DNA from 2 places in the Massilia oculi genome. Region 2 is predicted to be linked to the other one. Evidence: predicted binding sites of a transcription regulator. Region 2 holds the regulator's gene; the other holds the start of a gene.
The links. The regulator FNR, encoded in region 2, switches genes on or off when oxygen is low (the NO sensors DNR and NnrR bind a similar motif). The targets are predictions, from matches to a motif close to TTGATNNNNATCAA.

Region 1: oxc (oxalyl-CoA decarboxylase) is a predicted target of FNR. The motif match lies at 12,447-12,460, and genes of this name have one in related genera.

Annotation. Positions count from the first base shown of each region.
Region 1 covers NZ_CP029343.1:1,267,463-1,283,281, forward strand. The annotation lists gene DIR46_RS05870 (superoxide dismutase) at 70-648, shown strand; gene DIR46_RS05875 (UCP032817 domain-containing protein) at 736-1,488, opposite strand; gene DIR46_RS05880 (substrate-binding domain-containing protein) at 1,539-2,609, opposite strand; gene DIR46_RS05885 (formate dehydrogenase subunit gamma) at 2,726-3,229, shown strand; gene DIR46_RS05890 (formate dehydrogenase beta subunit) at 3,226-4,785, shown strand; gene fdhF (formate dehydrogenase subunit alpha) at 4,809-7,658, shown strand; gene fdhD (formate dehydrogenase accessory sulfurtransferase FdhD) at 7,655-8,512, shown strand; gene DIR46_RS05905 (formate dehydrogenase subunit delta) at 8,509-8,763, shown strand; gene DIR46_RS05910 (PAS domain-containing protein) at 8,793-9,221, opposite strand; gene frc (formyl-CoA transferase) at 9,305-10,555, opposite strand; gene oxc (oxalyl-CoA decarboxylase) at 10,654-12,360, opposite strand; gene DIR46_RS05925 (Crp/Fnr family transcriptional regulator) at 12,504-13,112, shown strand; gene DIR46_RS05930 (2-dehydropantoate 2-reductase) at 13,249-14,268, opposite strand; gene DIR46_RS05935 (fumarylacetoacetate hydrolase family protein) at 14,286-15,053, opposite strand; gene DIR46_RS05940 (HAD family hydrolase) at 15,164-15,481, opposite strand; partial or broken gene DIR46_RS05945 (LysR family transcriptional regulator) at 15,612-15,819, shown strand, end outside.
Region 2 covers NZ_CP029343.1:5,226,580-5,242,398, forward strand. The annotation lists gene DIR46_RS23510 (catecholate siderophore receptor Fiu) at 1-1,250, shown strand, start outside; gene DIR46_RS23515 (metallophosphoesterase) at 1,302-2,135, shown strand; gene DIR46_RS23520 (penicillin-binding protein 1A) at 2,142-4,412, opposite strand; gene DIR46_RS23525 (transporter) at 4,738-5,502, shown strand; gene DIR46_RS23530 (DMT family transporter) at 5,559-6,497, opposite strand; gene DIR46_RS23535 (AraC family transcriptional regulator) at 6,559-7,305, opposite strand; gene fnr (fumarate/nitrate reduction transcriptional regulator Fnr) at 7,312-8,073, opposite strand; gene DIR46_RS23545 (TorD/DmsD family molecular chaperone) at 8,306-8,992, shown strand; gene DIR46_RS23550 (formate dehydrogenase) at 8,979-9,194, shown strand; gene DIR46_RS23555 (formate dehydrogenase subunit alpha) at 9,213-12,032, shown strand; gene fdh3B (formate dehydrogenase FDH3 subunit beta) at 12,052-12,735, shown strand; gene DIR46_RS23565 (hypothetical protein) at 12,732-12,950, shown strand; gene DIR46_RS23570 (formate dehydrogenase subunit gamma) at 12,960-14,039, shown strand; gene DIR46_RS23575 (hypothetical protein) at 14,049-14,489, shown strand; gene DIR46_RS23580 (hypothetical protein) at 14,495-15,040, shown strand; gene DIR46_RS23585 (DUF3305 domain-containing protein) at 15,037-15,480, shown strand; gene DIR46_RS23590 (DUF3306 domain-containing protein) at 15,477-15,819, shown strand, end outside.

The sequences.
Region 1 (15,819 bases), 1.9 Mb from region 2:
GCGCCATATTGCGTAGAATAACGGCGCTATAAGAACAGCAACCTTTCCCAACCACTAAGGAACGCACACATGGAACACACCCTGCCGCCGCTGCCGTATGCCAAGGACGCCCTGCAACCGCACATCTCGGCCGAGACCCTGGAATACCACCACGGCAAGCACCACCAGACCTATGTGACCAACCTGAACAACATGATCAAGGGCACCGAGTTCGAGAACCTGTCCCTGGAAGAGATCATCAAGAAGTCGACCGGCGGCGTGTTCAACAACTCGGCCCAGGTCTGGAACCACACCTTCTTCTGGAACTGCCTGAGCCCGAACGGCGGCGGCGCGCCGACCGGCAAGGCGCTGGACGCGATCAACGCCAAGTGGGGTTCGTTCGACAAGTTCAAGGAAGAGTTCAACAAATCGGCACTGGGCAACTTCGGCTCGGGCTGGACCTGGCTGGTGCAAAAGGCCGACGGCAGCGTCGACATCGTCAACACCACCGGCGCCGGCACCCCGCTGACGACCGCCGACGTGCCGCTGCTGACCGCCGACGTCTGGGAACACGCCTACTACATCGACTACCGCAATGCGCGCGCCAAGTTCCTGGAAGCGTTCTGGAACCTCGCCAACTGGGAATTCGTGAACAAGAATTTCGTCTGAATGCGCTGACCGTCGTGCCGCTCGCGGCATGATGCGTCGACGACCAGGGCCCGCTCGCGCGGGCCCTTTTTTCACCGGCGCCGGAGTCTAGTCGCCGCCACCGCCGCCGCAGCCACTCCCGCCTCCACCATCGCCGCAACTGTCGCTGCCGCCAGCGGAATCGAAGAGGACAATGCCGCCATCGCCGCTTTGCGCCGCAGTATGCGCCTGCGTCCCTGGCTTATACATCAGCGCCAGGTAGGTCATTTCACTGACCAGGCCCGCACCGAACAGCGCCGGCAGCGCGAGATCGGGATGCACGCGCGCCGGCCCCGGCCTGCTGCCCGCCGCATCGAGACGCCGGTACACGATGTCGCCGTGCTCGATCCAGTAACCGTGGCCGTTCGGCATGTGCAGGCGGGCGTCGAGTGCGAACAGCGGCGGCAGGCCGGGGCCGTGGGAAGGCCGCCCTTCCAGCGCGCGGCAGCCGACGAGCGTCTGCGCCAGGGCTGAGCGGTCAAGGGCCGACTGCGGCAGATGCGCGATCGTGGCGCCGAAATGGCGCCGGCAAAAGCGGGCGAGATCGTCGGCATCCCAGCGCATCCACGCATGCCAGACCGAGTCCGCGGCCAGCGACGGCAGTGCGCACGGCTTGCCGCGCCGTGCGGATGCGTCGAAGAATTCCATCAGTCCGACAGCGGCCCGGTGGAAGAACAGGCGTCCGGTGGGCATGCCCGGAAATTCTTCCGGTCCAACACGCTGCCAGTAGGCGTGCAAGGCCGGCGCAAGCTGCACCAGCTGTTCACGATAGCGTGACCGCCGCAGTTCACGGCGCACGCGCCAGTCATCGATCCAGTTCATCCGCCGCCATGCTCTTGGTTGACATGGCTGCATCATACCGCGCTTCGCTTCTACTCCTGGAACAGGAAGTGCAGATCGAGCCGTTCGCCGCTCAGGGCGCCATCGTAGCCGGGCAGCGCCGACAGCACCTCGCGGAAAGCGCCGCCCGCCATCGCCGCCTGCGCCGACCTCAGGAGCGGCGTGTCCAGTGCGCTCGCATCGCAGGCCAGGAAGTACCGCTCGCGTATGACAGGGATGAAGTCGAGATCGAAGCGGCGCGCCGCCGTTTCGACGCCGAAGCCGACGTCGGCCATGCCGCTCGCGACATAGGCCGCCACCGCGGCATGCGTGAATTCGGCGGTGCCGGAACGGTTGATCACGGCCGGGTCGACGCCAAGGTCGGCCAGCAGCAGTTCGAGCAGCACCCGCGTGCCCGAGCCCTTCTGGCGGTTGACGAAGCGCAGATCGTGGCGCGCCAGGTGGGCCAGGCTTGTCACGCCCTTCGGATTGCCCTTGGCCACGAACAGCCCCTGCATGCGATACGCCAGGTGCAGCAGCGCGTGGCGCTCGGGGTCGAGCCAGGGCCGGTACTTGGCGGCCGCCGCCCCTTCCAGTTCGCCGACCGGCAAATGAAAACCCGCCAGGTCGCACTCGCCGCGCGCCAGCGCCGCCACCGCGTCGCTGCTGCCCCGGTAATTGATGTCGACCGTGACGCCGTGCTCATTCAACTGCGTCACCAGCGCCGCCACCGCGAACCCGTGCGAGGCGGTCAGGCGCAACACCTGGGCGTCGCCGACCAGGACCCGCGCCAGTTCCTGCTGCAGTTCCGAGGCGAGACTATCGAGCGTGGGAGTCAGGCGGGCGTGGATGCGGCGGTCGGCCCACATCAGCTTTTCGGCGAGCGGCGACAGCACCGTGCCCTTCCCGCGCACTTTATGAACCAGCTCGACACCGAACTGCGCCGAGAACTGCTGCAACAGGCCCCAGGCATGGCGGTAGGACATGCCGCGCGCGGTGGCGGCCTTGCTGATCGAACCGAGTTCGCTCACCGCGAGCAGCAGGCCGAGCAGCGCCGGCAGCGCGGTCGGTTCGCCGGAGGCATCGCGCACGATCCAGTCCGGCCGTATCTCCACTCTGATCATATGCAAAATCCTTCATATTGAACACCGGTGAATCGGGTGCTACTCTGGCCTGAGCAGTCAATAAAAGCCGTTATATATGTTCCGATAAACATATGCAAGGCAGAGATGGAGACACCATGAAACAAGACAGCACCGACACGCGCCGCGTCATCGGCGACATCCTCGCACTTCATGCGCACAATGGCCTGCTCGGCCAGGACTTGCTGCTGCCGGTGCTGCACGCGATCCAGGACCGGCTCGGCTTCATCCCGCCCGATGCGGTCGAGGGACTCGCGCAAAGCTTCAACCTGTCGCGCGCCGAGGTCCATGGCGTGATCACCTTCTACCACTACTACAAGACCACGCCGCCGGCGCGCTGCACGGTGCAGGTCTGCCGCGCCGAGGCCTGCCAGAGCATGGGGGGCGACGCCCTGCTGTCGCACGTCAGTCAGGCGCTCGGTTGCGCGCTGCACGCGCATACCGCCGACGGCGGCTTCGCCCTGGAACCCGTCTACTGCCTGGGCCAGTGCGCCACCGCGCCGGCCATCATGATCAACGATGCCGTCCACGCCCGCGTGACGTCGGCGCGTTTCGACAAGCTGATCGCGAAAGTGGCCACCAAGGCCGAGGAGGTCGCATGAGCGTGCGTATCCATGTTCCCGCCGATTCGGCCGCGCTGGCCCTGGGCGCCGACGATGTCGCCAGCGCGATCCGTGGCGAGGCCGCACGGCGCGGCATCGCCATCGACCTTGTGCGCAACGGCACGCGCGGCCTGCTGTACCTCGAACCGCTGGTCGAAGTCGAGACCCCGGACGGGCGCATCGGCTTCGGCAACGTCGACGAAAGCGACGTGGCCGCCCTGTTCGATGCCGGTTTCCACGACGGCCAATCCACGCACCGCCTGTCGCTCGGCCTGGTCGAGCAGATTCCCTACCTGGCCCGCCAGACCCGCCTGACCTTCGCCCGCTGCGGCATCACCGATCCGCTGTCCCTCAGCGACTACGAAGCCCACGGCGGCTACCGTGGCCTGCGCCAGGCCGTGACGATGACGGGCGCCGACATCGTCGCCGCCGTCACCGCCTCCGGCCTGCGCGGACGCGGCGGCGCCGCCTTCCCCACCGGGATCAAGTGGAACACGGTGCTGCGGGCGCCCGGCTTCCAGAAATACATCGTCTGCAATGCCGACGAAGGCGACTCCGGCACCTTCGCCGACCGCATCGTCATGGAAAGCGATCCCTTCGTCCTGATCGAGGGCATGACGATCGCCGGCCTCGCGGTCGGCGCCACCCGCGGCTTCATCTATGTGCGCAGCGAGTATCCGCATGCGATCGCCGCCCTGAATCACGCGATCCAGACGGCCACGTGCGCCGGCCTGCTCGGAGCGAACGTCGCCGGCAGCGGCCGCGCCTTCGAGCTGGAGGTGCGCAAGGGCGCCGGCGCCTACATCTGCGGCGAAGAAACCGCCCTGCTCGAGAGCATCGAGGGCAAGCGCGGCGTGGTGCGCGCCAAGCCGCCCCTGCCCGCGCTGGCCGGCCTGTTCGGCCAGCCGACCGTCATCAACAACGTGCTGTCGCTGGCCTCGGTGCCGGTCATCCTCGACAAGGGGCCGCAGTTCTACCAGGACTTCGGCATGGGCCGCTCGCGCGGCACCCTGCCGGTGCAACTGGCCGGCAATATCAAGAACGGCGGGCTGATCGAACTGGCGTTCGGCGTCACGCTGCGCGAGATCCTGTATGACTACGGCGGCGGCAGCGCCAGCGGCCGTCCGATCAAGGCGGTGCAGGTCGGTGGCCCGCTGGGCGCCTACCTGCCGGCCTCGCAGTGGGACACCCCGCTCGACTACGAGGCCTTCGCCGCCTTGTGGGCGGTGCTGGGCCATGGCGGCATCGTGGTCCACGACGACAGCGCCGACATGGCGAAGCTGGCGCGCTATGCGATGGAATTCTGCGCCGTCGAATCGTGCGGCAAGTGCACGCCCTGCCGCATCGGTTCCACCCGCGGCGTGGAGGTGATCGACAAGATCCGCGCCGGCGCCGAGCGTCCGCAACAGGTGATCCTGCTGCGCAGCCTGTGCGACACCATGCTCAACGGTTCGCTGTGCGCGATGGGCGGCATGACGCCTTACCCGGTGCTGTCGGCGCTAAACCACTTCCCGCAAGACTTCGGCCAGGTGGCCGGCGACGAATTGGCCGCCTGAACGGCTGCCCAGGAGAGAAGGCAATGATCGAAACCATCCTCACCCGCGATTTCGGGACACCGGCGAAAGACATCGACGTCGCCACCGAGATGATCACCCTGACCATCGACGGCGTCCAGGTCACCGTCCCGGCCGGCACCTCGCTGATGCGCGCTGCGGCCGAGAACAGCATCAACATCCCCAAGCTGTGCGCCACCGACAGCCTGGAGCCGTTCGGCTCCTGCCGCCTGTGCCTGGTCGAGATCGAAGGCCGCCGCGGCTATCCTGCTTCCTGCACCACGCCGGCCGAGGCGGGCATGGTGGTGCGCACCCAGACGCCCAAGCTGCAGGAAGTGCGCAAGGGCGTGATGGAGCTGTACATTTCCGACCACCCGCTCGACTGCCTCACCTGCCCCGCCAACGGCAATTGCGAGCTGCAGGACATGGCCGGCGTCACCGGCCTGCGCGAAGTGCGCTACGGCTACGAGGGCGCCAACCACCTCAAGCTCAAGAAGGACGAGAGCAATCCCTATTTCACCTTCGATTCCTCGAAGTGCATCGTGTGCAACCGCTGCGTGCGCGCCTGCGAGGAGACGCAAGGCACCTTCGCACTGACCATCTCGGGCCGCGGCTTCGATTCCCGCGTCTCCGCCGGCCAGAGCGAAGCGTTCATGGAGTCCGAGTGCGTCTCGTGCGGCGCCTGCGTCGAAGCCTGCCCCACCGCCACGCTCACCGAGAAATCGGTCATCTGGCTCGGCCAGGCCGAGCACAGCATCACCACCACCTGCGCCTATTGCGGCGTCGGTTGCTCGCTCAAGGCGGAAATGAAAGGCAACGAGGTGGTGCGCATGGTGCCGGACCGGGACGGCAAGGCCAACGAGGGCCATGCCTGCGTCAAGGGCCGCTTCGCCTGGGGCTATGCCACCCACAAGGACCGCATCCTGAAACCCATGATCCGCGCCAGGATCACCGACCCGTGGAAGGAAGTGTCGTGGGACGAGGCCCTCGACTACGCGGCGTCGGAGTTCAAGCGCATCCAGGCCAAGCACGGCAGGGATTCGATCGGCGGCATCGTCTCTTCGCGTTGCACCAACGAAGAAGGCTATCTGGTGCAGAAGCTGGTGCGCGCCGCCTTCGGCAACAACAACGTCGACACCTGCGCCCGCGTGTGCCACTCCCCGACCGGCTACGGGCTGAAAACGACCCTGGGCGAATCGGCCGGCACCCAGACCTTCAAGTCCGTCGAAAAAGCCGACGTGATCCTGGTCATCGGCGCCAATCCGACCGACGGCCACCCGGTGTTCGCCTCGCGCATGAAGAAGCGCCTGCGCCAGGGCGCGCGCCTGATCGTCATCGATCCGCGCCGCATCGACCTGGTCAAGTCGCCGCACACCCGCGCCGATTACCACCTGCAGCTGCGGCCGGGCACCAACGTCGCGATGATCAGCGCGCTGGCCCACGTGATCGTGACCGAAGGCCTGATGGCCAACGACTTCATCACCGAGCGCTGCGACCTGCGCGCCTTCGCGCAGTGGCGCGCCTTCGTCGCCCAGCCCGAGAATTCGCCGGAAGCGATGGAAGCGATCACCGGCGTGCCGGCGCAGCAGGTGCGCGACGCCGCCCGCCTGTATGCGCTGGGCGGCAACGGCGCGATCTTCTACGGCCTCGGCGTGACCGAACACGCGCAGGGTTCCACCGCCGTCATGGGCATCGCCAACCTGGCCATGGTCACCGGCAACGTCGGCCGCGCCGGGGTGGGCGTCAATCCGCTGCGCGGACAGAACAATGTGCAGGGTTCCTGCGATATCGGCTCCTTCCCCCACGAGCTGCCGGGCTACCGCCACGTCTCGGACACCACCGTGCGCACCCTGTTCGAGCAGGCCTGGGGCGTGCCGCTGCAGGCCGAGCCGGGGCTGCGCATCCCGAACATGTTCGAGGCCGCCCTCGACGGCAGCTTCATGGGCCTGTATTGCCAGGGCGAGGACATCGTCCAGTCCGACCCCAACACCCAGCACGTCACCGCGGCGCTCGAAGCCATGGAGTGCATCGTGGTGCAGGACATCTTCCTGAACGAGACGGCCAAGTACGCCCACGTGCTGCTGCCCGGTTCCTCGTTCCTGGAAAAGGACGGCACCTTCACCAATGCCGAACGCCGTATCTCGCGCGTGCGCAAGGTGATGCCGCCACGGGCCGGCTATGCCGACTGGGAAGTCACCGTCGCGCTGTCGAACCGGCTGGGGTATCCGATGAACTACCGCCACCCGTCCGAGATCATGGACGAGATCGCGCGCCTGACGCCGACCTTCAGCGGCGTCAGCTACCGGCGCCTCGATGAACTGGGCAGCATCCAGTGGCCATGCAACGACGAGGCGCCGGAAGGCACGCCGACCATGCACGTCGACGGCTTCGTGCGCGGCAAGGGCCGCTTCATCATCACCCAGTACGTCGCCACCGACGAGAAGGTGACGCGCAAGTATCCGCTGATCCTGACCACCGGCCGCATCCTGTCGCAGTACAACGTCGGCGCGCAGACGCGGCGCACCGAGAACGTGCGCTGGCATGCCGAAGACCGCCTCGAGATCCATCCGCACGATGCCCAGGAGCGCGGCATCGAGGACGGCCAGTGGGTCGGCATCCACAGCCGCGCCGGCGAGACCGTGCTGCGGGCGATGATCACCGAGCGCATGCAGCCGGGCGTGGTCTACACCACCTTCCACTTCCCCGAATCGGGCGCCAACGTCATCACCACCGAGAATTCCGACTGGGCCACCAACTGCCCCGAATACAAGGTCACGGCGGTGCAGGTGATGCCGGTCCAGCAGCAGTCGGACTGGCAGCTCGAGTATGCCCGCTTCAACCAGATGCAGCTGGGCCTGGCGGAGCCGGTCGCATGATGGACGCCCTCGACATGGATGCGCACGCCAAGGTGCAGGAGCCCTTCCAGTACTTCCCGAGCGCCTGCATGACCGTCGCCCGCACGCACGGCGGCCAGTTGCGCGGCACGCAGGACGAGCTGGCCGAGGAAGTACCGGTGGCGCTCGAGTACAACGGCGTCTCGCACGCGGTGATGCTGGCCACGCCCGCCGACCTCGAGGAGTTTGCGCTCGGCTTCTCCCTGAGCGAAGGCATCGTCGCCTCGCCCGCCGAATGCTATGGCGTGGAGATCGAACACGCTGCAAGCGGCATCACCGCCCACATCGACCTCGCCGCCGGCGCCTTCATGCGTCTCAAGGAGCGGCGGCGCAGCCTGGCGGGCCGTACCGGCTGCGGCCTGTGCGGCGTCGACAGCCTGGCCCAGGTGGTGCGGCCCCTTCCCTGGCTGGCGCCGACGCGGGCGCTGTCCGGCCCGGCGATCCGGCGCGCCCTGCTCGATGCCAGGGCCCAGCAGCCGCTCAACCGCATCACCGGCGCCACCCATGCGGCCATCTGGTGCGGCCGGGACGGCAGGCCGCGCGCGGCCTTCGAGGACGTCGGCCGCCACAACGCGCTCGACAAGCTGATCGGCGGCCTGTACCTGGCCGGGGCCGACCTGAGCGACGGCTTTTGCCTGATCACCAGCCGCGCCAGCGTCGAGATGGTGCAGAAGGCCGCCACCGTCGGCATCGCCGCCATGGTGGCCATTTCGGCCCCTACCGCCCTCGCCGTCCGTACCGCACTCGGTTGCGGGCTGACCCTGGTCGCCTTTGCCCGCGGCGACGACTTCGTCGCCTACGCCCACGGCGCCAACATCGCAATGGAATCCGCATGAACATCGACAACCTGGTCACGATGGCCAACCAGATCGGCACCTTCTTCGCGTCCTATCCGGATCCCCGGGAAGGCCGCACCGAAATCGCCAACCACCTGCAGCGCTTCTGGGCGCCGCGCATGCGCAGCCGGCTGTTCTCGCACATCGACGAGACCGAGGGCGAGGGACTCAATCCGATGGTGATCGAAGCGTTGCTGGAGCACCGGCGCGACCATATGCCGCCTCCGCCGCCGGGTGGCGACGCCGGCTGATCACGTGGGGTGCAGGCCCCACCATCCGGTCAAGCCTGCGCCGTCTCGAGCTGCGCCAACCTCGCGCGCAGCTTGCGTTCTTCACTCCATCGTTCGGTCTCGTCGCGCACCAGGGCGACGATCGCCGACACTTCCCCACCCGGCCCATGCAATAGCGCCACCGTAAACGCGATCGACAGGGGTTTACCTTCCTTGTGCAGCGCCGGCACGCGCAGGATGTCGCTGCCGTAGCGCGTCTGGCCGGTGGCCATGGTCTTGTCATAGCCGCCCCAGTGCCGCTGGCGCTGGCGCTCGGGGATGATCAGGTCGAGCGACTGCCCGATGGCCTCGTTTTCGCTGAAGCCGAAGATGCGCGTGGCCGCGGCGTTCCAGTACGTGATGTTACCTTTCGCATCACAGACGACGACGCCGTCGCCCAGCGCCTGCAGCAGTTGTTGGAAATCGATGTTGGCTTGCATGGTCATGCCTCCCCATAAAAAAAGATGCGCGTCGCAACTCGCCGACGCGCACCGAATCCCACCCTATCCAGCCAGGCCCGTGGTCACACCACCCGCTTCTCGTGCAGCGCCGCGATCTCCCTGGTGCTGTAGCCCAGGCCTTCCAGCACCTCATCGGTGTGCTCGCCCAGCAGCGGCGAACCCTTGATCTCGACCTTCATGTCCGAGAACTTGATGGGGCTGCCCACGGTCAGGTAGGTGCCCCGCTCCTTGTGCTCGACCTCGGCGATCGTGCCGCTGGCGCGCAGCGATGGATCGGCGGCGATCTCCTTCATCGACAGCACCGGCGAGCAGGGAATGTCGTACTTGCGCAGGATGTCGACCGCCTCGAACTTGGTCTTGTCCTTCAGCCATTCCTCGATCGTCCCGAAAATGTCGAAGATCTTGTCCTGGCGCGCGATGGCGGTCATGTAGGCCGGGTCGTCGATCCACTCTTCCTTGCCGATCGCCTTGCAGATCGGCGCCCAGGCATGGCCCTGGATGGTGAAGTAGATATAGGCGTTGGGATCGGTCTCCCAGCCCTTGCACTTGAGCACCCAGCCCGGCTGGCCGCCGCCGCCGGCATTGCCGCCACGCGGCACGACGTCGGAGAATTTGCCGTGCGGGTATTGCGGATACTCTTCCAGGTAGCCGACCCGGTCCAGGCGCTGCTGGTCGCGCAATTTCACACGGCACAGATTCAGCACGCTGTCCTGCATCGACACCGCCACTTTCTGGCCCTTGCCGGTGGTGTCGCGCGCACGCAGGGCGGTCAGGATGCCGATCGCCAGGTGCATGCCGGTATTGCTGTCGCCCAGGGCGGCCGCGCTGACGGTCGGTGGGCCGTCGTCGAAGCCGGTGGTCGAGGCAGCGCCGCCGGCGCACTGCGCCACGTTTTCATAGACCTTCAGGTCCTCGTAGTGGTGGCCGTCGCTGAAGCCCTTCACCGACGCGACGATCATGCCCGGGTTCAGTTCCTTGATGTGCTCCCAGGTAAAGCCCATGCGGTCGAGCGCGCCCGGACCGAAGTTCTCGACCAGCACGTCCGACTCCTTGATCAGCTTGGTCAGGATTTCCTTTCCTTCGGGCGTCTTGGTGTCGAGCGTCAGCGACCGTTTATTGCTGTTCAGCATAGTGAAATACAGGGCGTCGACGCCGGGAATGTCGCGCAGCTGCGAGCGCGTGACGTCGCCCGCGCCGGGACGCTCGACCTTGATCACGTCGGCGCCGAACCAGGCCAGCAGCTGGGTGCAGGCGGGGCCGGCCTGGACGTGGGTGAAGTCGATGATCTTGATGCCTTCGAGTGGTTTGCTCATAATGTCAGTCTCCTTTATTCAGTCGATATTGCGGGCTCCACCGGCAGCCTCGTGGGCGCCGGCGGTCATGCGTGTCGCTTCGCTGTACTACGGATCGGTCACTTTTTCGCGTTGCTCTGCGGATTCAGATTGGTCAGGCGTCCGCTCTCGGTGCCGGCGGTCTCGTCGATCACGGCATTGATCAGGGCGGGCTTGCCGGCGGCGATCGCCTCGCTCAGCGCCCTGGTCAGCTCTTCCGGGCTGGTCACGTGGTAGCCGATGCCGCCGAAGGCCTCGATCATCTTGTCGTAGCGGGCGTTCTTGACGAACACGGTCGGCGCGACATCCTTGCCGCCGGTCGGGTTGACGTCGGTGCCGCGGTAGACGCCGTTGTTGTTGAAGATGATGGTCGTCACCGGCAGCTCGTAGCGGCAGATGGTCTCGAGCTCCATGCCGGAAAAACCGAAGGCGCTATCGCCTTCGATCGCGACCACCGGCTTGCCGCTGACGACGGCCGCGCCGATCGCATAGCCCATGCCGATGCCCATGATGCCCCAGGTGCCGGAGTCGAAACGCTTGCGCGGCTGGTACTGGTCGACGATGCTGCGCGCATAGTCCAGGGTATTGGCGCCCTCGTTCACCAGGTTGATGTCCGGATGCTGCTTGAGCACGTCGCGGATGGCGCGCAGGGCGGTGTGGAAGTTCATCGGCGCCACGTCGCGGTTGAGCAGCGCCGCCATCTTGGCCGTGTTCTGCTCCTTGCGCTCGGCGATCGGGCCCAGCCATTCGGCGTCCGGCCTGGCGATGCCGGCGCCGTCCAGGCCGTCGAGCAGGGCCGCCACGCAGGAGCCGATGTCGCCGATCAGCGGCGCGGCGATCGCCACGTTGCTGTCGATCTCGGTCGGCGAGATGTCGATCTGGACGAACTGCTTCGGCTTGCCCCAGGTCTTGCCCTTGCCGTGGGCCAGCAGCCAGTTGAGGCGCGCGCCGATCAGCACCACCACGTCGGCTTCGGCCAGCACGTAGGAGCGGGCCGCCGAAGCCGATTGGGGATGCGTGTCCGGCAACAGGCCCTTGGCCATCGACATCGGCAGGTAGGGAATGCCGGTGCGCTCGACCAGCGCGCGGATGTCGTCGTCGGCCTGCGCATAGGCGGCGCCCTTGCCGAGCAGGATCAGCGGCTTCTTCGCGCCCTTGAGCAGCGCCAGCGCGCGCTGCACCGAGTCCGGGGCCGGCAGCTGGCGCGGCACCGGGTCGACCACCTTGATCAGGGACCGCTTGGCGTGGCCGGCCTCGATGGTCTGCGCCAGCAGCTGGGCCGGCAGGTCGAGATAGACGCCGCCCGGGCGGCCCGAGACGGCGGCGCGAATCGCCCGCGCCACGCCGACGCCGATGTCCTCGGCCTTGTTGATGCGGTAGGACGCCTTGGCGTAGGGCTTGGCCGCGTTCAGCTGGTCCATTTCTTCATAGTCGCCCTGCTGCAGGTCGACGATCTCGCGCTCGCTCGAGCCCGAGATCAGGATCATCGGGAAGCAGTTGGTGGTGGCGTTGGCCAGCGCCGTCAGGCCGTTGAGGAAGCCCGGCGCCGAGACCGTCAGGCAGATACCGGGTTTCTGGGTCATGTACCCGGCGATTGCCGCGGCATTGCCGGCGTTCTGTTCATGACGAAAGCCGATGAAACGCATCCCTTCGGCCTGCGCCAGGCGCGCCAGGTCGGTAATCGGAATGCCGACCAGGCCGAAGATCGTATCGATGTCGTTGTGTTTCAGGGCATCGATTACCAGGTGGAAGCCGTCGGTCACGTCTACCGATACGTGGTTAGTCATTGCTGTCTCCAGTTATTGTCGATCCGGGCAGAACGCGGTGTGTATCGCCCGCAAACCATCATAGCCAGCACGCCTGATTTGTCTCATTGACCATGGTCAATTTTGGCCGCATGATGCGAAAATCTCGCTAAACGGCCGCGTTCATGACGACTATTGCAAATCACTCGGAACGAAACATCATTCGTCTGCAGTTAAAGCAGAATGTGGTACTCAAGGAATTGCGCGACAGCGAAATGGCGGCGCTCGAGCCGTATCTCACGATCGAGAACCACCAGAAGGGCGACCTGCTGATGAACCAGGGCGTGCACGAGATGTCGCAGTACTTCATCCTGGACGGCATCCTCAAGCGCCAGGTCTCCAACCAGGAAGCCAAGGAGATGATCCTGCGCTTCTCGGCGGAACGGGACATCGAGACCAGCTACGCCGCCTGGTGCCTCAAGACGCCGACGCCGTTCAGCATCGCCTGCGTCACCAAGGTGCGGGTGGCGCGCATGCCGCTGCCGCAGTGGGTCGATTACCTGGCAAGTCACAGCACCGTGAAGCAGGCCTTCGAGTACGAGGTCATGAACCTGATGAGCGCGATCATGGCGCACACCATCACGCTGCATCTGCTCGATGCGCCGGGCCGGGTCCACCGCTTCATGCGCAAGCATCCCGACCTGTTCGAACGGCTGCCCAAGAAGGAACTGGCGGCGTACCTGAACCTGTCGCCGGAGACCTTGAGTCGCTTGAAGAATCGGGGGAAGATCTGACAGTCAGGCGAAGCTGTTTCCTTCGTTTGCGCGAAAACGTCGCCCCCGCGAAGGCGGGGCCTAAGTTTGCAAGCGTTTCGGCAGCGCAAGCAGAACTTGGGCCCCCGCCTCCGCGGGGGCGACGTGCTGATTGCAACTAAGCTGTCGTCACCGCCCTCTGCAGCTTGACCCCACCACCCTCCTCGGTCATGGTCTGCTCCAGCAGCTTCACCAGCGCATACGCCGAATCGATATGCGGCGTCGGCGTGCCGGTCATGCGCGCCAGTTCGATCACCGACCCGACCAGGGCATCGATCTCCGGCCCCCGGCCCGCCTCCACGTCCTGCAGCATCGAGGTCTTGTGCTTGCCGATCTGCGCCGCGCCCTCGATCCGCCGGTCCAGGGTCACGCGGAAGGTGATGCCCAATTTGGTCGCCACCGCTTCCGCCTCGCGCATCATCTCCGCCGCCAGTTCGCGCGTGAGCGGGTATTGGCAGATGTCGACCAGGGTCGAGTGCGCCAGCGCGCTGATCGGATTGAAGCTGACGTTGCCCCATAGCTTGAGCCAGATCTCGGCGCGGATATTGTCGAGCACCGGCGACTTGAAGCCGGCGTTCTGGAAGCAGGCCGATACCGCAGCCACCCGCTCGCTCGCCGTACCGTCCAGTTCCCCCAGCGGGAAGCGCACGCCTTCGATGTGCCGGATGACGCCCGGCGCCACCAGTTCGGCGGCCGGATAGACCACGCAGCCGAGCACCCGCTCCGGTGGAATCCGGCGCGCCAACTCGCCGCCGGCGTCGACGCTGTGCACGGTGCGCCCGTCGAACTCGCCGCCATGGCGGTGGAAATACCAGAACGGTATGCCGTTCTGCATCGTCACGACCACGGTGCGCGGACCGAACAGCTTGCCGATCTGGGCCGATACCCCATCGACCTGGTGCGCCTTGAGGGCCAGGATCACCAGGTCCTGCTCGCCGGCTGCGTCATAATCGTCCGTCGCGCGCACCTGCGAGGCGACCCTCTCCTCCCCGTCCATCTCGATGAGCTTGATGCCCTTCGTGCGGATCGCCGCCAGATTGGCCCCCCGCACGATGAACGTCACCTCCTCGCCCGCCAGCGCCAACCTGGCGCCGACGAGGCCGCCAATAGCCCCCGCTCCAATTACTGCGATCTTCATGACCCACCCCTTGTCGTTTACTCGAACCGATTGATGAGCTTTCCGATGCCGTCGATCTCTACCTCGATCGTGCTGCCCGGCCGCATCGAGCCGACGCCGACCGACGTCCCGCACAGCAGGAGGTCGCCCGGCTCAAGTGTCATGTCCTGGGAAATCCGGCTGACCAGTTCGGCCACCGAAAACACCATGTCGTTGATCGGATAATCCTGGCGCACCTCGCCGTTCAGGGTCGTGCGCACCACCAGCATTGCCGGGTTGAGCCCGGTGGCGATCACCGGGCCGAACGGGCAAAAGGTGTCGAAGCCCTTGGCGCGCACCCACTGGGGAAAGGTCGGATCGCGCCCGATGATCTCGCCCACGGTGACGTCGTTGGCACAGGTGTAGCCGAACACGTAGTCGTGCGCCTCCTCGACCGGGACCGCGGTGCAGCGACGGCCGATCACGATCGCCAGCTCGCCCTCGAACGCCACCTTGCCCTCACACAGCGGCTTGCGGATCGTGCCGCCCGGCGCCAGGTGGGAGGTCGACGGCTTCATCAGGTAGAGCGGCTCGGCGGGCGGCGCCAGGCCCAGCTTCTGGCCGAGCGCGTGAAAGTTGTTCCACATCGCCAGGACCTTGCCCGGTACGCTCGGCGTGAGCACCTCGACCTCGTTCAGGTTCACCGCCATGTCGGTCCGTCGCGGGCTGTCGAACATATCGCCCTTGAAGATCCGGATCTTGTCGCCCTCGAGCGTGCCAAAACGTACGGTGTCGAGGTGTTGGAAGCGTATCCAGTGTCGGATCATGGGAAGTCTCTCGTACGTCGGGTCGGTGGATGCTCTGATTGTGGAAGAACGAAATCCGTATATCCTTGACCACGGTTAAGATTCGAAAATCTCAACCGTGCCGCCCGGGGCTACGCCCCGATCTGCCGCTGCTGCAGCGCGGACCAGTCGATGAAGGCTGCCGGATTGCAGCCGGCGGCGCTCAGCTGCGCCTGGCAGCGTTCCTTGGCGGCCAGGATCGCCTCGACCAGGAAATCCGCGTCGTGCGCGCTCAGGAGGTGGGATTGATGCCGCGCCAGATAATCGCGCAGGCCCGTACGGTCATCGGCGCCGGCGACCGCGTTCGCGTAGAGTCCGGTATCCCAGACCCAGCTCAGTCCCAGTTCATGAAACGCCGCGTTATAGGCATTGCACTCGGCATCGATGTTGCTGCTGCAGGTCGTCGTCATGGCAGTCTCCAGGTGGGTGGTTGCGGTCGAGCTGTCTTGAAACCATCGTAGTCGAACAAAATCATGAGTAATAGTGAAAGTTTTTAGGGATAATCATTAACGACTGCGTATACATGGGTGGGGAGAACCGATGAAGAACGCGACATTGCGTCAACTGAAAGTCTTCGAGACGGTCGCGCGCCGCCTCAGTTTTTCGCGCGCCGCCGAGGAACTGCACCTGACCCAGCCGGCCGTGTCGACGCAGATCCGCACGCTCGAGGGCCACGTCGGCATGCCCTTGTTCGAACAGCTGGGAAAGAAGATCTACCTGACCCAGGCGGGCGACGAGCTGCTGCACT
Region 2 (15,819 bases):
CCAGCCAGGACTACCTGCTGACCGCCTTCCTCACCAGCGCCGCCAACCTGGCGACGCCGGTGCAGGGCGATCCGGGCACCTGGACCCTGGCGCGCAGCATCCGTACCGGCAAGGACCAGGAAAACAAGATCCTCACCAACGTCACGACCCTGACCAGCCAGTTCAACACCGGCGCCGTGTCGCACACCCTGGTGACGGGCCTGGAGATCACCAGCGAACGCCAGACCACCTGGGGCCTGACCGGCCTGGGCACGCTGCCCGCCGCGAACATCTACCACCCCGATCCGAACCAGGCGCCGACCACGCCGGTCAACGTGCGCCGCACCGGCGCCTACAACGAGGGCGAGGTCGACACCCAGAGCGTCTACGTGTTCGACACCGTCAAGGTCGGCGAGCGCTGGATCTTCAATGGCGGCGTGCGCCTCGACCACTTCCGCGGCGATTATTCGGTGGTGGCATTGACCAATAACGTGCTGACCCCGACCCGCTTCAAGGTTGGTGAAAACCTCGTCAACGGCAAGCTGTCGGCGCTGTACAAGCCGACCGCCAACAGCAGCGTGTATGCGATGGTCGCCAGCTCCAAGCAGCCGCCGGGCGGCAGCTTCACCGTATCGGGCAACGCCAACAGCGCCCAGAACCCGATCTACGATCCGCAGAAGACGGTCACCACCGAGGTCGGCGGCAAGCTCGACCTGCTGAAATCGAAGCTGTCGCTGTCGGCCGCGCTGTTCCGCACCGACGTCGAGAACGAGGTCGAGCAGGATCCGGCCGACCTGCAGTACTACCAGACCGGCGAGAAGCGGGTGCAGGGCGTGGAACTGGGCGCCACCGGCGAACTGGCGCCGCACTGGCTGCTCAGCGCCGGCTACCTGTACATGGACACCAGCGTCGAGCGTGGCCGCAACGTCACCGCCGCCGGCGAGAACAGCCTGACCTACACGCCGAAGCAGTCGTTCACCGCCTGGACCTCGTACGACCTGCCATGGGGCCTGCGCATCGGCGGCGGCGCGCGCTTTTCCGACAAGCTGGCGCGCGGCACCGACGGCGCGATCGGCACCCCGGCCTACACCGAGTCGTACTGGGTGTTCGACGCCATGGTCGGCTACAAGGTCAGCAAGAACGTCGACCTGCGGCTGAACGTGTACAACATCGGCGACGAGAAGTACGTCTCGGCCATCAACAAGAGCGGCTACCGGTATACGCCGGGCACGCCGCGCTCGGCCAGCCTGACGGCGAACGTGCGCTTCTGATGCGCTGGCGCCGCCTGAAGCCGGGCGGCGCCTGCTGTATACTCGGAGCCCATGCGCATACAGCTTTTCTCCGACCTGCACCTCGAACGCTATCCCGGCTTCCAGCCGCACATCCTGCCGGACACCGACGTCGTGGTGCTGGCCGGCGACATCGGCTCCTACCAGCCCGGCTCGCGCCTGGAAACCCAGGATTTCGGACTCGAGCGCTTCTCTCCCGCGTTGCCGGCGCTGGCCGGCAAGCGGATGCTGTTCATTCCCGGTAACCACGAATTCGATTCGCTCGACCACGACGCCACCCATGCGCGGCTGCGCGCCATCTGCGAACGGCTCGGCATCGTCTGGCTTGACCGTGAGATCGTCGTCATCGATCACGTGCGCTTCATCGGCACCACCTTGTGGAGCGACTTCGATGCCCTGGCGCTGCGCGACACCGACCTCACCAAACAGATGCAGCAGCGTAGCAAGGCATTCCGCGCGGCGAATTACTACCTGAGCAAGAACACGACGCTGAAGGATGGCGAGCAGGTGCTGGCCGAGGGCATCCGCGCCATGTCGCTCGATTGCCAGGTCTGGTTGCGCGCGGCGCTGGCCACGCCCTTCGACGGCAAGACGGCGGTGGTCACCCATTTCGCGCCGAGCCTGATGAGCGCCGATCCGCGCTACGGCCTCACGCCCGGCACGGCGGGCTTCTGCAATGCGCTCGACGGCCTGTTCAAGCACGCGCAGCTGTGGATGCACGGCCACCTGCACTGCCTGAACGATTACGTGGTCGAGGGCCGCGACGGCCCCCACTCCTGGTCGTGCCGCGTGGTGGCCAACCCGCTGGGCTACCTGAGCAAGGGCGAGCAGGAGGCCTTTCGTCCCGAGCTCGTGATCGAGCTGTAAGCACGACTACTGCGTCGCCTCGTCGGCTGACGAGAAGGTGCCCATCAAGGCCTCGATTCCATCCGCCGCCTCGGGCGGATGTTCCTGTTCCGCATACTCCGCATACACCCAGTCGCCGCCGGCGCGCGCCACGCCGTCCGGCGGCAGCGGCTCATGCTGCGGCGTCTTCGCCAGCGCGACGCGCATGAAATCGACCCACATCGGCAGCGCCAGGGTCGAGCCGAATTCGCGGCCGCCAAGCGAGCGCGGCTCGTCATAACCCATCCAGGCCACCGCCGCCACCTGCCCGCCATAGCCGGCGAACCAGCCGTCGACCGCATTGCTGGTGGTGCCGGTCTTGCCGGCCAGGTCGACTCGTTGCAACTGGCGCGAGGCCGCCGCCGCGGTGCCGACACGGGTGACGTCGCGCAGCATGCTGTCGACGATGAAGGCGTTGCGCTCGTCGAGCACCCGCGCGCTTGCCTGGCGTGGCGCCGGCGCCGCCTGCTCGAGCAGCACCGTGCCGTCGCCATCCTGGATGCGCGCGATCAGCCACGGTTCCACCCGGTAGCCGCCGTTGGCCAGCACCGCGTAGGCGCCGGCCATCTGCAGCGGCGTGACGGCGCCCGTGCCCAGGCCGAGCGTCAGGTTGCGCGGCTGGCGGGCGGCGTCGAAGCCGAAGCGCGCCAGATGCTCGCGGGCGTAGTCGACGTCCAGCGCGCGCAGCATGCGAACGGTCGGCACATTGCGTGAGCGCGACAGCGCGTGGCGCACCGTGACGGGGCCCTCGAACACATTGTCGTCGTTGCGCGGCGACCAGTTGGCATACGCCTTCTCGGCGCTGAAGTCGAGCGGCTCGTCGAGGATTTGCGTACCGGGAAAGAAACCGCGCTCCAGGCCGGCGGAATAGACGAAGGGCTTGATGCTCGATCCCGGCTGGCGCCAGGCCTGCGTCACGTGGTTGAACTTGTGGACCGAATAATCGAAGCCGCCGACCAGCGCGCGGTAGGCGCCGGTCCCCGTGTCGAGCGCCACGAAGGCGGCGGCCACCTCGGGCAGCTGGGCGATCGACGGGGCGCCGTCGGCGGCCCTGGCAAGCCGGATGACGGCGCCGGGCGCCAGCTTCGTCGCGGACCTGGCCTTGCTTGAGAGGGCGCCGGCGGCAAAGCCGAGCCCCGGGCCGGTGATCTCGACCGCGTCGCCGTTGGCGAGCTGGGCGCGCACCCGTTTGGGCGATGCGGCGACGATCACCGCGGGCACCAGACCGTCAACCGCAGGGCGTTTCTGCAGGGCCACCGCGATGGCGTCCTCTCGTTCTGCGGTGTCGGCCGGCAGCGCGATGCGCGCTTCCGGGCCGCGGTAGCCGTGGCGGCGGTCGTAGGCGAGCACGTTGCGGCGCACCGATTCATAGGCCGCATCCTGCTCGGCGGCCACGATGGTGGTGGTGACCGTGATGCCGCGTTCGTAGGCCGCCTGGCCGTAGCGGGCGTGCACGGCCTGGCGCGCGATCTCGGCGACCCAGGCCGCGCGCGGATTCAGCGTGGCGCCATAGCTGCGCACCTGCAGGCGTTCGGCCACGGCGCGGCGGTACTGGGCTTCGGTGATCATCGCCAGTTCGCGCATGCGCCTGAGCACCACCTGCTGGCGCTTCCTGGCCGCCTGGGGATTGGACACCGGGTTGCTGCTGGAGGGGTTCTGCGGCAGGCCGGCCAGCATCGCGATCTCGGCCAGGGAGAGTTCCGGCAGCGGCTTGCCGAAGTAGGTGCGCGCCGCGCTGGCGAAGCCGTAGGCGCGCTGGCCGAGATAGATCTGGTTCAGGTAGACCTCGAGGATCTGGTCCTTGGAGAGCGCCTTTTCGATCTTCCAGGCGAGGGCGACTTCAAGCAGCTTGCGCGGCATTGTCTTGTCGCGCGACAGAAAGAAGTTGCGCGCGACCTGCATCGTGATGGTGGACGCGCCCTGGCTGCCGAAGTCGCCGATATTGGCCTTGGCCGCACCAAGCGCGCGGATCCAGTCGACCCCGCCGTGCTCGTAGAAGCGGGTGTCCTCGATCGCCAGCACGGCCGACTTGAGCAGCGCCGGCACCTTGGCGATCGCGACGAACTCGCGCCGCTCGGCGCCGAATTCGCCGATCAGGACCTTGTCGGCGGTGTACACACGCAGCGGGATCTTCGGGCGATAGTCGGTGACGGCCTTGATGTCGGGGACGTCCGGCAGGATGGAGGCGCCGGCCACGTGCGGGGTGGTCGCGAGCAGCAGGGTGGAGAAGAGGATGACGAGGGAGCGACGTGGTTTCATGGCGTTTTTCGTGGACGGTTGGTCGAACGCGGCCGATCTTACGGTCGCGCTGCGGCCGGGTCATGTGAAAAGCCCGAGGTAGCGCGACGTGCCCCGGCGCGGCGCGGCTGGCGCTCCCTTGGCTTGCCGTGGCGGCGCAGCCGGCCTTGCGCAAGTGGCCGGCGCTACCCGTGAAGCGGGCAACTGCGCAACGACAGCGTAGAATGGCCGGGGTGCGATGGCCGGTTCGGCCTTCGCTTGCCACGTTCATTCTTGTCCATCCAATCGTATGATTTTTCCGCCACCCCCACCCCTCACGTGCCTGCGCCGTCAGGCAGCTCTCCTGATGCTGGCTTGCGGCGCCCAGTTCGCCCACGCCGATGACGGCGACGCCATCAATCCCGATCGCCCCAACGTCGCCAACTCCAGCCAGGTGGTCGGGGACGGCCGCCTGCAGCTCGAGATTGGCGTCAACTGGGATCGCCAGCGCAACGACGACCTGCACGTGCGCAGCTTGAGCACGCCGGCGCTGCTGCGTATCGGCGTGGGCGACACGACCGAACTGCGCGTCGAGACCGAGGGCCGCAGCATCGAGCACGAGCGCGATCCGGCTACCCGTGCGCACACCACGACTGCGGGCTGGAATGCCGCGTCGGTCGGGTTCAAGCGGCGCTTTGCCGACGGGGAGGGAGTGCATCCGGCCCTGGGGCTGATCGGCACAGTGGCGCTGCCAAGCGGTAGTTCGGCGCTGCGGGTCAAGGGCGTCCTGCCCCAACTGGTGCTGGCGGCCGAGTGGGAGCTGCCGAAAGGCTGGTCGTTGGCCGTGACGCCGGGCGTCGGAGCCGACGTGGACGATGAAGGCGCGCGCTACCGCTACGGCATCCTGGCGGCGTCGCTGGGCAAGAAATTCACCGAACGCCTCCAGGGATTCCTCGAAGTGGCGGCGCCGCAGATCGCTTCCGCATCGCATGGCGGCGATCGGGTGCAGGCAGACGCCGGCGTGAGCTGGCGACTGAACAGGAACTGCCAGGTCGATGCGATGGTGGTGCGTGGGCTGAATGGACATACGCCCGATCTGGGCCTGGCGTTCGGGCTGTCGGTGCGGCGCTGAACCCGGAGCGCCCGACATGCGCACTGCCTATGAGGCGGATGCCTGATTTCAGGCGCTTAATGCGTGTCCCGGTGCGCGGAGGCGCATGAGATGACGCCCGCCATCAGCAAGGCCAGCGCAGCCGTCTCGAACCCGGTCGGCCAGCGCGCTTCCCACAAAAAGCCATACAGGGCCGCGAAGATCGTCTCGAACACGATCATCTGGCCCATCAGGCTCAGGGGCAGCGCGCGGCTGGCGTGGTTCCACAGGGCGTTGCCGACCACCGAGCACAGGATGGCGACCGCGCTGACCAGCGCGCCGAACTCCAGCCAGGCCGGCAGGGTATGCTGGCCCGGCGCCAGCACGAAGGCCGGCACCGCCAGCGCCAGCGCCATCAGCCCGGTCACCACGCCCACCAGCAGATTCCACTCATGCGACGAAATCCCCTCGATGCGCGCCAGCCAGCGGCTGTTGTGCACCGCGAAGATGGTCCACGACACCAGCGCGCCGAAGGCGCAGGCCAGGCCGGCCAGCGAGCCGGGCCCGGACGCCGACAGCGACTCCCAGCCGATGCAGGCGAGACCCGCGCCGCTCAGCAGGAGTGACGGCAACAGACGGCGCAGCGGCACGGCATGACGGTCGCGCGATCCCACCAGGGTGACCGCGATCGGCAGCAGGCCGATCACGATCGAGGCCATGGCGACGCCGCCCAGCTGCACCGCATTGGCGAGGAACAGGTAATAGACGATGTTGCCGGTGAGGCTGAGCCAGATCAGGGTGCGCCAGGCCGGCCAGCCGAGGTGGCGGCGCAGCCGTCCCAGGCTCGGGGCGATCAGGATGGCGGCGACCAGGCCATAGGCCAGGTAGCGTCCGGCCGAGAGCTGGATCGGCGGGAATTTGGGCGCCAGTTCCGGGGCCAGGAAGACCAGGCCCCAGAGCGCGCCGGCGGCGATCCCGGCGCCGATGCCGGGCAGGGTGGAGCGGGACAGGCCGCCCGCGCCAGTAGCGGTGTACATGATGAATCTCCTTTTGAGTGGAGATTTTCTGATGTGGACATGCGCCCGGTCTTGGCCGGGACTACTGCGGTTTTGGCGGATTCTCCCGAGCTGCGCGCCGACACGCGGCGGGCGTGGTATCGAGCACCCGGCGCATCGCCCGCGTCAGGCTGGCCTGGTCCGAGAAGCCGCAGGCGAGGGCGATGTCGGCCACGCTGCGCGCGCTGTGGGTCAGCAGGCCGCGTGCACGGTCGAGGCGGCAGTTCAGCAACCAGGCATGCGGTGTGCTGTCCAGTTCTTCGCGAAACAGCGCGTGCAGGCGGCTGACGCTCAGGTTGGCGGCGCGCGCCATCGATTCGGTGCTCCAGGCCAGTCCGGGCGCGGCCTCGATGCGCGCCAGCAGAGCGGCCAGGCGCGAGGTGGCGCGCGGCGCGTCCAGGCTCAGGGTGTCGAGCAGCAGCGGCACCCAGCCCCGCACCAGCGAATGGGGCGGGGCGGACTCCCGGGCCATCAGTCCCATGAACTCGACCAGCTTGCGCGGGGCGGGGCCGAGGGTGACGAAGGGCTGTTCCAGCAGGCGCTGCCAGGGGCCGTTGTCGAAGGCGGCGCCGTCGAGGTCGACGATCAGGGAGCCGTTCGCGCCCGGGCTCGATTGCGCATGCCAGGCGCCAGGCGCGACCAGCGCGCCATGCAGGGGATCGAGCCGGCCGCGCCGCTCCTCGATGTCGAGCATGACTTCGCCGTGCACCGGCAGCACCAGCTGGGCGAAGTCATGGCGGTCGCCCCAGTGCACGCGGTCGTAGCTGCGCAGGTGCAGGTCGGGCGTCATGCCGTATCAGGCCATCGGGCTGCACGCATCGGTGCCGGCCGCCAGCGCCTTCAGCTTGACCGGATCGAGCAGGGTCACTTCGCGCTTGTCGACCTCGAGCCAGCCCTGCTTTTTGAAACGCGACAGCAGGCGGCTGATGCTCTCGATGGTCAGGCCCAGGTAGTTGCCGATGTCTTCGCGCGACATGCGCAGCTGGAAGCGGTTGGCGGAATAGCCACGGGTGGCATAGCGCGCCGACAGATTGACCAGGAACACGGCGAAGCGCTGCTCGGCGCGCATATTGCCGAGCAGGAGCATGACGTTCTGCTCGCGCGTGATTTCCTGGCTCATGATGCGGTGGAAGTGGCGCAGCAGGGTCGGCACTTCGCCGAACAGGTCTTCCAGGCGCGCGAACGGGATCTCGCACACCTCGGAATCTTCCAGCGCCACCGCGTCGCAATGGTGGGTGCCGCTGATCGCGTCCATGCCCAGCAGCTCGCCGGCCATCTGGAAGCCGGTGATCTGCGCTTCACCGGCGGCGTTCACCTGGTAGGTCTTGAAGTGCCCGAAGCGCACCGCATACAGGTTGCGGAACGGCTCGCCCACGCCGTACAGGCGCTCGTCGCGCTCCATGCGGCGGCGACGGCCGATGATCTTGTCCAGGCGGTCGATCTCGGCGTCTTCCAGTCCCATCGGCAGGCACAGCTGGTGCATGCTGCACTGGCCGCAGGACTTGAGCGCGTGGATATTGAGAGGCGGCCCGGATTGCCGGGACAGGGAGTGGCTCATGAGGGATCGTCGCTTGGTTCGGTTACAGCGGGATTATAGACGTGTTGAGACGTTTATCTCGGCAAACTGATGCCATTTATTTGCGTATAAGAAATATTTCGTTGCGTTACAGTCCGTCGGCGCCCTGGGCTACCCCGGCTGCATCGGTTGGCCGTGCGGGCAACTGTGCGCACGCGATATGCTGCGAGGTCTACACTCCCCCATATAAATTGAACAACTGGAGTGTTCCCCAGTGTCATCGACAAGCACGAGCCTACCCGATCGCAGCGCCATTGCCACCGTCATCGTGCGCCCGGAGATGCCGCCGGGAGCAGAAGACCAGGCCAGGGCGGACCTGTATGCCTTGCTCTCCCGCCTGCTGCTGGCCGCGCCCGACGCCGCGCTGCTCGATGCGCTCGCGTCCAGCGATCCCATCCTGGCCGAGGGCGGTGACCCGGCGCTCGAACGCGCCTGGGACCAGTTGACCGTGGCGTCCGGCGTCATGGATGCCCAGGTCGTCCACGATGAATTCAGCGCGCTGTTCGTCAGCATCGGCACGCCGCCGGTCGACCCGTACGGCTCGCGCTACCTGGCCGGCTACATGAACGACACGCCGCTCGCGCAGTTGCGCGCAGACCTGGCCCGGCTCGGCCTGGCGCGCATCCGGGGCAGGGGAGAGTTCGAGGACCACCTCGGCGCGCTGTGCGAGACGATGCGCGTGCTGGTGGCCGGCGCACCCGGCGTCCGGCGCCAGCCGCTGGCGGTGCAGCGGCACTTCTTCGAGGTCCACGTCGGCAGCTGGTGCATGCGCGCGCTGGACGACATCGCCGGTGCCGAAGGCGCCAATTACTACCGCCTGGTCGCGCGCTTCGCCCAGGCATTCCTGGCAATCGAGGCGGAAAGCTTTGGAGTAGGAGAGGAAACCGATGAGCAAGCATGATCCACAAGTCCATGACCGGCCCGACCCGGCGCGTCGCGGCTTCCTGAAAGCCGCGCCGCTGGGCGCGCTGGTGGTGGCCGCCGCCGCCCCGGCGGCCGCTGCGCCCGAGGCCGCCCCGGCCGCGCCGGACCCCAAGGCCAAGCGCGGCTACCACGAGACGGATCACATCCGCCGTTACTACGAGACCGCCGCCTACTGGTAGGCAAGCAGAGGAATCCCCATGTCACTGGTCAAGTCCACGCGCGACAACGCCTTGAAACGGCGCCGCTTCCTGGTCGGCGCCGGCGTCGCCGCCGGCGCCGGCGCCCTGGCGCGCCAACTGCCGCTGAACGTGATCGAACCGGCACAGGCCGATCCGGTCGCGGAGTCCCCGGTGCCCACCGAGGTCAAGCGGACGGTATGCAGCCACTGCTCGGTCGGCTGCTCGGTCGATGCCGTCGTCGCCAACGGCGTCTGGGTGCGGCAAGAGGCCGCCTTCGATTCGCCGATCAATATGGGCGCCCATTGCGCGAAGGGCGCCTCGGTGCGCGAGCACGCCTTCGGCGAGCACCGCCTGCGCTATCCGATGAAGCTGGTCAATGGCAAATACCAGCGCATCTCCTGGGACCAGGCGATCGACGAGATCGGTGACAAGCTCCTGCAACTGCGCAAGGAAGCCGGGCCCGATGCGCTGATGGTGATCGGCAGCTCCAAGCACAACAACGAGCAGGCCTATCTGCTGCGCAAATGGGTATCGTTCTTCGGCACCAACAACTGCGACCACCAGGCCCGCATCTGTCACTCGACCACCGTTGCCGGCGTGGCCCAGACCTTCGGCTACGGGGCGATGACCAACTCGTTCAATGACCTGCACCACAGCAAGGCGGTGCTGTTCATCGGCTCCAACCCGGCCGAGGCGCACCCGATCTCGATGCTGCACTTCCTGCACGCCAAGGAGCTGGGCGCCAAGATGATCGTCATCGATCCGCGCTTCACACGCACGGCGCGCTTCGCCGACCACTATGTGCGCGTGCGGCCCGGCACCGACATCCCGCTGGTGTGGGGCATCCTGTGGCATATCTTCCATAACGGCTGGGAAGACAAGAAGTTCATCGAAGAGCGCACCTGGGGCATGGAGGACGTGCGCGCCGAAGTCATGAAATGGACGCCAGATAAAGTGTCGGACGTCACAGGTGTACCGGAATCGGCGGTGCGCATGGCGGCCGAGATGCTGGCCACCAACCGTCCATCGTCCGTGGTCTGGTGCATGGGCATCACCCAGCACCACGTCGGTACCGCCAATGTGCGCGCGCTGTCGATCCTGCAACTGGCGCTGGGCAATATCGGCATTCCCGGCGGCGGCGCCAATATCTACCGTGGCCACGACAACGTCCAGGGCGCCACCGACGTCGGCCCCAACGGCGATTCGCTGCCCGGCTACTATGGCCTGGCCGAAGGCGCCTGGAAGCATTTCGCCGCGGTCTGGGGCGTCGACTACGAGTGGATCAAGTCGCGCTTCGGCTCCAAGGAGCTGATGGAAAAGCCCGGCATCACGGTGTCGCGCTGGTTCGATGCGGTCAACGAGGAAAACCAGTTCATCGACCAGCCGAGCAATCTGCGCGCCGTGTTCTACTGGGGCCACGCGCCGAACAGCCAGACCCGCCTGCCGGACATGAAGGCGGCGATGCAAAAGCTCGACATGATGGTGGTGATCGACCCCTATCCGAGCATGACGGCGGCGATGCATGGCCGCAGCGACGGCGTCTACCTGTTGCCGGCCGCCTCGCAGTTCGAGACCCAGGGCTCGTGCACGGCCTCCAACCGCTCGATCCAGTGGCGCGAACGGGTGATCCAGCCGCTGTTCGAGTGCAAGACCGACCACGAGATCATGTACCTGTTCGCGCGCAAGCTGGGCTTCGCCGACGAACTGGTGAAGAACATCAAGGTGGTGCACAACGAGCCGGTGGTCGAGGACATCCTGCGCGAGATCAACCGCTCGTGCTGGACCATCGGCTACACGGGCTGCTCGCCCGAGCGGCTCAAGCTGCACATGGAAAACAAGCACACGTTCAACCCGACGACCCTGCGCGCCGATTCCGGCCCGTGCAAGGGCGACTACTACGGCTTGCCGTGGCCCTGCTGGGGCACGCCGGAGATGAAGCATCCCGGCACGCCGATCCTGTACGACCTCAACAAGAGCGTGGCCGAGGGCGGGCTGCCGTTCCGCGCCAACTGGGGCGTCGAGCACAACGGTTCGAGCCTGCTGGCGGCCGACGGCTCGACCACCAGGCACAGCGAGCTGGACTTCGGCTACCCCGAGTTCGACCACGTGTTCCTGAAAAAACTGGGCTGGTGGGCCGAGCTGACCCCGGCCGAGCAAGCCATGGCCGAGGGCAAGAACTGGAAGACCGACCTGTCGGGCGGCATCATCCGGGTCGTCATCGCTCATGGCTGCGCACCGTTCGGCAATGCGCGGGCGCGCTGCAACGTCTGGAACTTCCCCGATCCGGTACCGGTCCACCGCGAGCCGCTGGCCACGCCGCGGCGCGACCTGGTGGCCCAGTACCCGACCTACGACGACAAGGCCAACCACTGGCGCCTGCCGACGCTGTTCAAATCGGTGCAGGCGGTCGACTATTCGAAGGACTTCCCGCTGATCATGACCTCCGGCCGCCTGGTCGAGTACGAGGGCGGCGGCGAGGAGACACGTTCGAACCCCTGGCTGGCCGAGCTGCAGCAAAACATGTTCGTCGAAATCAACCCGCGCGACGCGGTCCAGATCGGCGCCAGGCTGGGCGAATACGTGTGGCTCGAGACCCCGACCGGCGCGCGCATGAAGATGATGGCGATGGTCACCGAGCGGGTGCCGGTGGGGCTGGTGTGGGCGCCGTTCCACTTCGGCGGCTGGTGGATGGGCGAAGACCTGGAGCGCCACTATCCCGAACATGGGGCGCCGATCGTGCGCGGCGAGGCCATCAATACCGGCTGGACCTATGGCTACGACGCCGTGACCATGATGCAGGAAACCAAGGTGTCGCTGTGCCGCGTGGTGCGCGCCTGAGCTGACGAAGGAGACCGACATGCCAGCAAGAATGAAATTTATCTGCGACACGGAGCGCTGCATCGACTGCAACGGCTGCGTGACCGCCTGCAAGAACGAGCACGAACTGGCCTGGGGCATCAACCGGCGCCGGGTGGTGACGATCAACGACGGCATCCCGGGCGAGCGCTCGGTGTCGGTCGCCTGCATGCATTGCACCGACGCGCCGTGCCTGGCCGTGTGTCCGACCAACTGCATCTACCACACCGAGGACGGCATCGTCCTGCACAGCAAGGACCAGTGCATCGGCTGCGGCTACTGTTATTACGCCTGTCCGTTCGGCGCGCCGCAATTCCCCGAGACGGGCCTGTTCAACCACCGCGGCAAGATGGACAAGTGCACCTTCTGCGCCGGCGGTCCGGAACCGGACACCTCGGAAGCCGAGTTCAAGAAGTATGGCCGCAACCGCATCGCCGAAGGCAAGCTCCCGGCCTGCGCCGAGCAGTGCGGCACCAAGGCGCTGCTGGGCGGCGACGCCAACATCATCGCCGACATCTATCGCCAGCGGGTCGAGACGCGTGGTTACGGTCCGCAGCTGTGGGGCTGGAAGATCGCCTACGGCAAGCCCAAGCGCGGCGGCGAGTACAAGGCCAAGGGCGACTCTCCGCGCGTCAACCAGGACGTGCGCGATTCGCAGAACCATTCCGGGAGGTTCCCGACATGAAGCTCATCAAGCCATGCGCACTGATCCTGCCGGCGCTGCTGCTGGCCGGCTGCCTCGAAGTGGACCAGCATCCGCCATGGCTCCATGGCGAATACGCCGGCAAGAAGGACGACCGCCATTATCACCGCCGCTTCCACGACGACCGCCTGGCCTGGTGGGCCACGGTCGAGAACCGCAACGGCAAGCAGAACGAATACAACCGGGCCAATCCCTGAGGAGGCGACATGCGAGCGAACCTGAATGTGCTGCGCGCCATGCTGCTCCTGGTGACGGCCCTGGGCTTGAGCAGCAGCTGGGCCGGCGTCAAGAACCAGAACGCCACGCTGGCCTATGCCGAAGAACAGACCATGCTGCAGATCGAGGCCGACTCGGTGGTGCCCGATCCCGGCATGACCAGTTCCGCCTCGGGCCGGGTGCACATGGACCGCCACTACCTGGGCCAGTACGGCGCCAAGGAGGGCAACGTCATCGTCCAGCGCGGCGGCAACACCTGGCGCCACCTGCGCAACGGGCCGCTGGCGACGATCGCCGGCTTCATCCTGCTGGCGGTGCCGCTGGCGATCTTCGTGTTTTACCGGACCATCGGCCCGGCCAATCAGGTGGCCGAGGCCGGCCGCAAGATGCAGCGCTTTAACCGCTGGGAGCGCCAGGTGCACTGGGCCACGGCCTTCAGCTTCATTGCCCTCGGCATCACCGGCATCGTCATCATGTACGGCAAGAACATCATGCTGCCGTGGATGGGGCACGACCTGTTCTCCTGGGTGGCGATCGTCTCGAAATACCTGCACAACTTCGTCGGGCCGCTGTTCATCCTGTGCTCGATCCTGATGTTCTTCACCTTCTTGAAGCGCAACTTCTACAACCGCGCCGACTGGCAATGGGTCAAGCAGGGCGGGGGCATCGTCAGCCACAAGCACGTCCCGGCCGGCTTCTTCAATGCCGGCGAAAAAACCTGGTTCTGGGGCGGCGTGGCGCTGCTCGGCCTGATCATGTCGGTCACCGGCCTGGTGCTCGACTTCGCCGTCGGCCAGACCCGCTACGTGATGCAGGTGGCCAACGTGCTGCACGTGGGGGCTGCGGCGCTGTACATGGCGGCCGCGATGGGCCACGCCTACATCGGCACTGTGGGCACGCCCGGCGCCTATGATGCGATGCGCTACGGGACGGTGGACGAGAACTGGGCCAGGGCCCACCACCAGCTGTGGTACGAACAGATGAAGACCGGCGTCCCGCCCGGCATGGACAAGGACGGCAAAATGGTGCCTGGCCAGGGTGGCCGGCCACAACCCGGCCCTGCGCACTGAGGAATGGTGATGAGACGACGCACTGCATCGATCCTGGGCCCCGTGGCGCTGCTGGCTTGCTCGCTGGCCGGCTGCGACCGCGGCCAGGCGCCCGCCGCCAACGGCGTGATCCAGACCAGGTACCCGGGGCAGGTCTCGGCCGGCGGCATGACGAGCGGCCAGATCATGGCGCGCACGGCGCGGCCGGAAACCGACGCCACCTATGCCGGCGGCACGCCGGGCACAGCCGGCGGCTCGGGCGGCAATACCAGCGGCGCCGAGACCGGCGGCGCGACCCGGGAAACCGGCCAGGGGCCGTCCAGCGGCGTCACCCAGCCGTCCAGCTCCGGGCGTGAAGGCGGCACTGTGCCGTCGGGCGAGAATCGTCCCGCCGCGCCGGCGCCGGGGACTACCGAAGCCCCGGCGGCCAATAATGCCGCGCCCCAGGGGCAATCAGGAGGAACACGATGACGACCATGCGATTGCGCTCTCTGTCCGCACTGGCGTTGGGCCTGGGCCTGGCAGGCGCGTCCTGGGGGGCGCTGCCGCCGCCATCGCCGGCGCAAGCCCAGGCCGCGGCGGCCAAGAAGGCCGAGGCCGACGCCAAGGCGGCCAGGGAAAAGGAAGCCTTGAGCGCGTCGATGGACCGGATCAGCGGTCAATGGCGCGAGCGCGCCGCGCAGGAGGGGTGGACCATCAAGCCGCCGCCGCCCGTGAGCGGACCAACGGGTGTCGCCGCATCCGATCCGACTCCGGCAGGCGCCGGCGTGCCGGCGCCTGCCCCTGCCGGCGGCGCCCCGGGCACTTCGGGCGCCGCGCCCGCCACGGCTGCCGCGCCGCTCGGCGCGCGTGCGCTGCACGCGGCCAATGTGCCGGTCAAGAGCGAGAAACTGGGTACGGCGCGTCCAAGCGAGGACGTCAAGCAGGGCCCGACCCGCGCCGAGCCGCCCGGCACGCCGCAGACGATGAACAAGAAAGGCGTCCCTGCAAACGCCCCCGCACAAATGAAGGCAGAGCGATGAAAATGGGAAGCATGCCGGTCGCCATCATCATGCAGCGGCGCGCGGTGCAGCACCGCTGGGGCGATATGGACAGCTGGGCCGCGGTGGGCGTCGTGCCGGACCGCGGTGAGCTGCCGCGCCTGTCGGTGCTGAGCGAGAGCGCGGAACGCGACTATTACCTGGTCTCCGGCCTCGCGCTCGAACTGTACACCGACGAGCACGAAGGCTATTACGAGAACATCATGGCGCCGGAATCGAAGGTGTTCGTCCTGTGGCGGATGGAAGACGGCCGCGCGATGCCGGCCCGCGCGTCGGTGAGCTACGTGGAGGGCACGCGCATGTTCGATTCGGGCGAGTCGGCCGACGGCGTGACCATGCCGGCCGAGATCTACAGCTGGGTCGCGGGCTACCTGCGCGAGCACTTCACGCCGCGCCCGCGCAAGGGAAGGCAGCACGGATGAGCGCTGACGTCATGCTGGATGAAGGATTCCTGCGCCGCTGGGCGCGCCTCAAATCGACGCCGGAGCCGGCGGAGCAGCCCGTGGCCGTCGAGGCGCCGCCTCCCGCCGTCCAAGTGGCGGTGGAGGAAGAGGCAAGGCCGCAGCCGACCCTGGACGACGTGGCCCGGCTCACGCCGGAATCCGATTACTCTGCCTTCGTCGCCAAGGGCGTCGACAAGGCCGTGCAGCGCATGGCGCTCAAAAAACTGTTCGCCGATCCGAACTTCGCGGTGATGGACGGCCTGGACATCTATATCGCCGACTACAACAAGGCCGCGCCGCTCACCGACGCCATGCTGG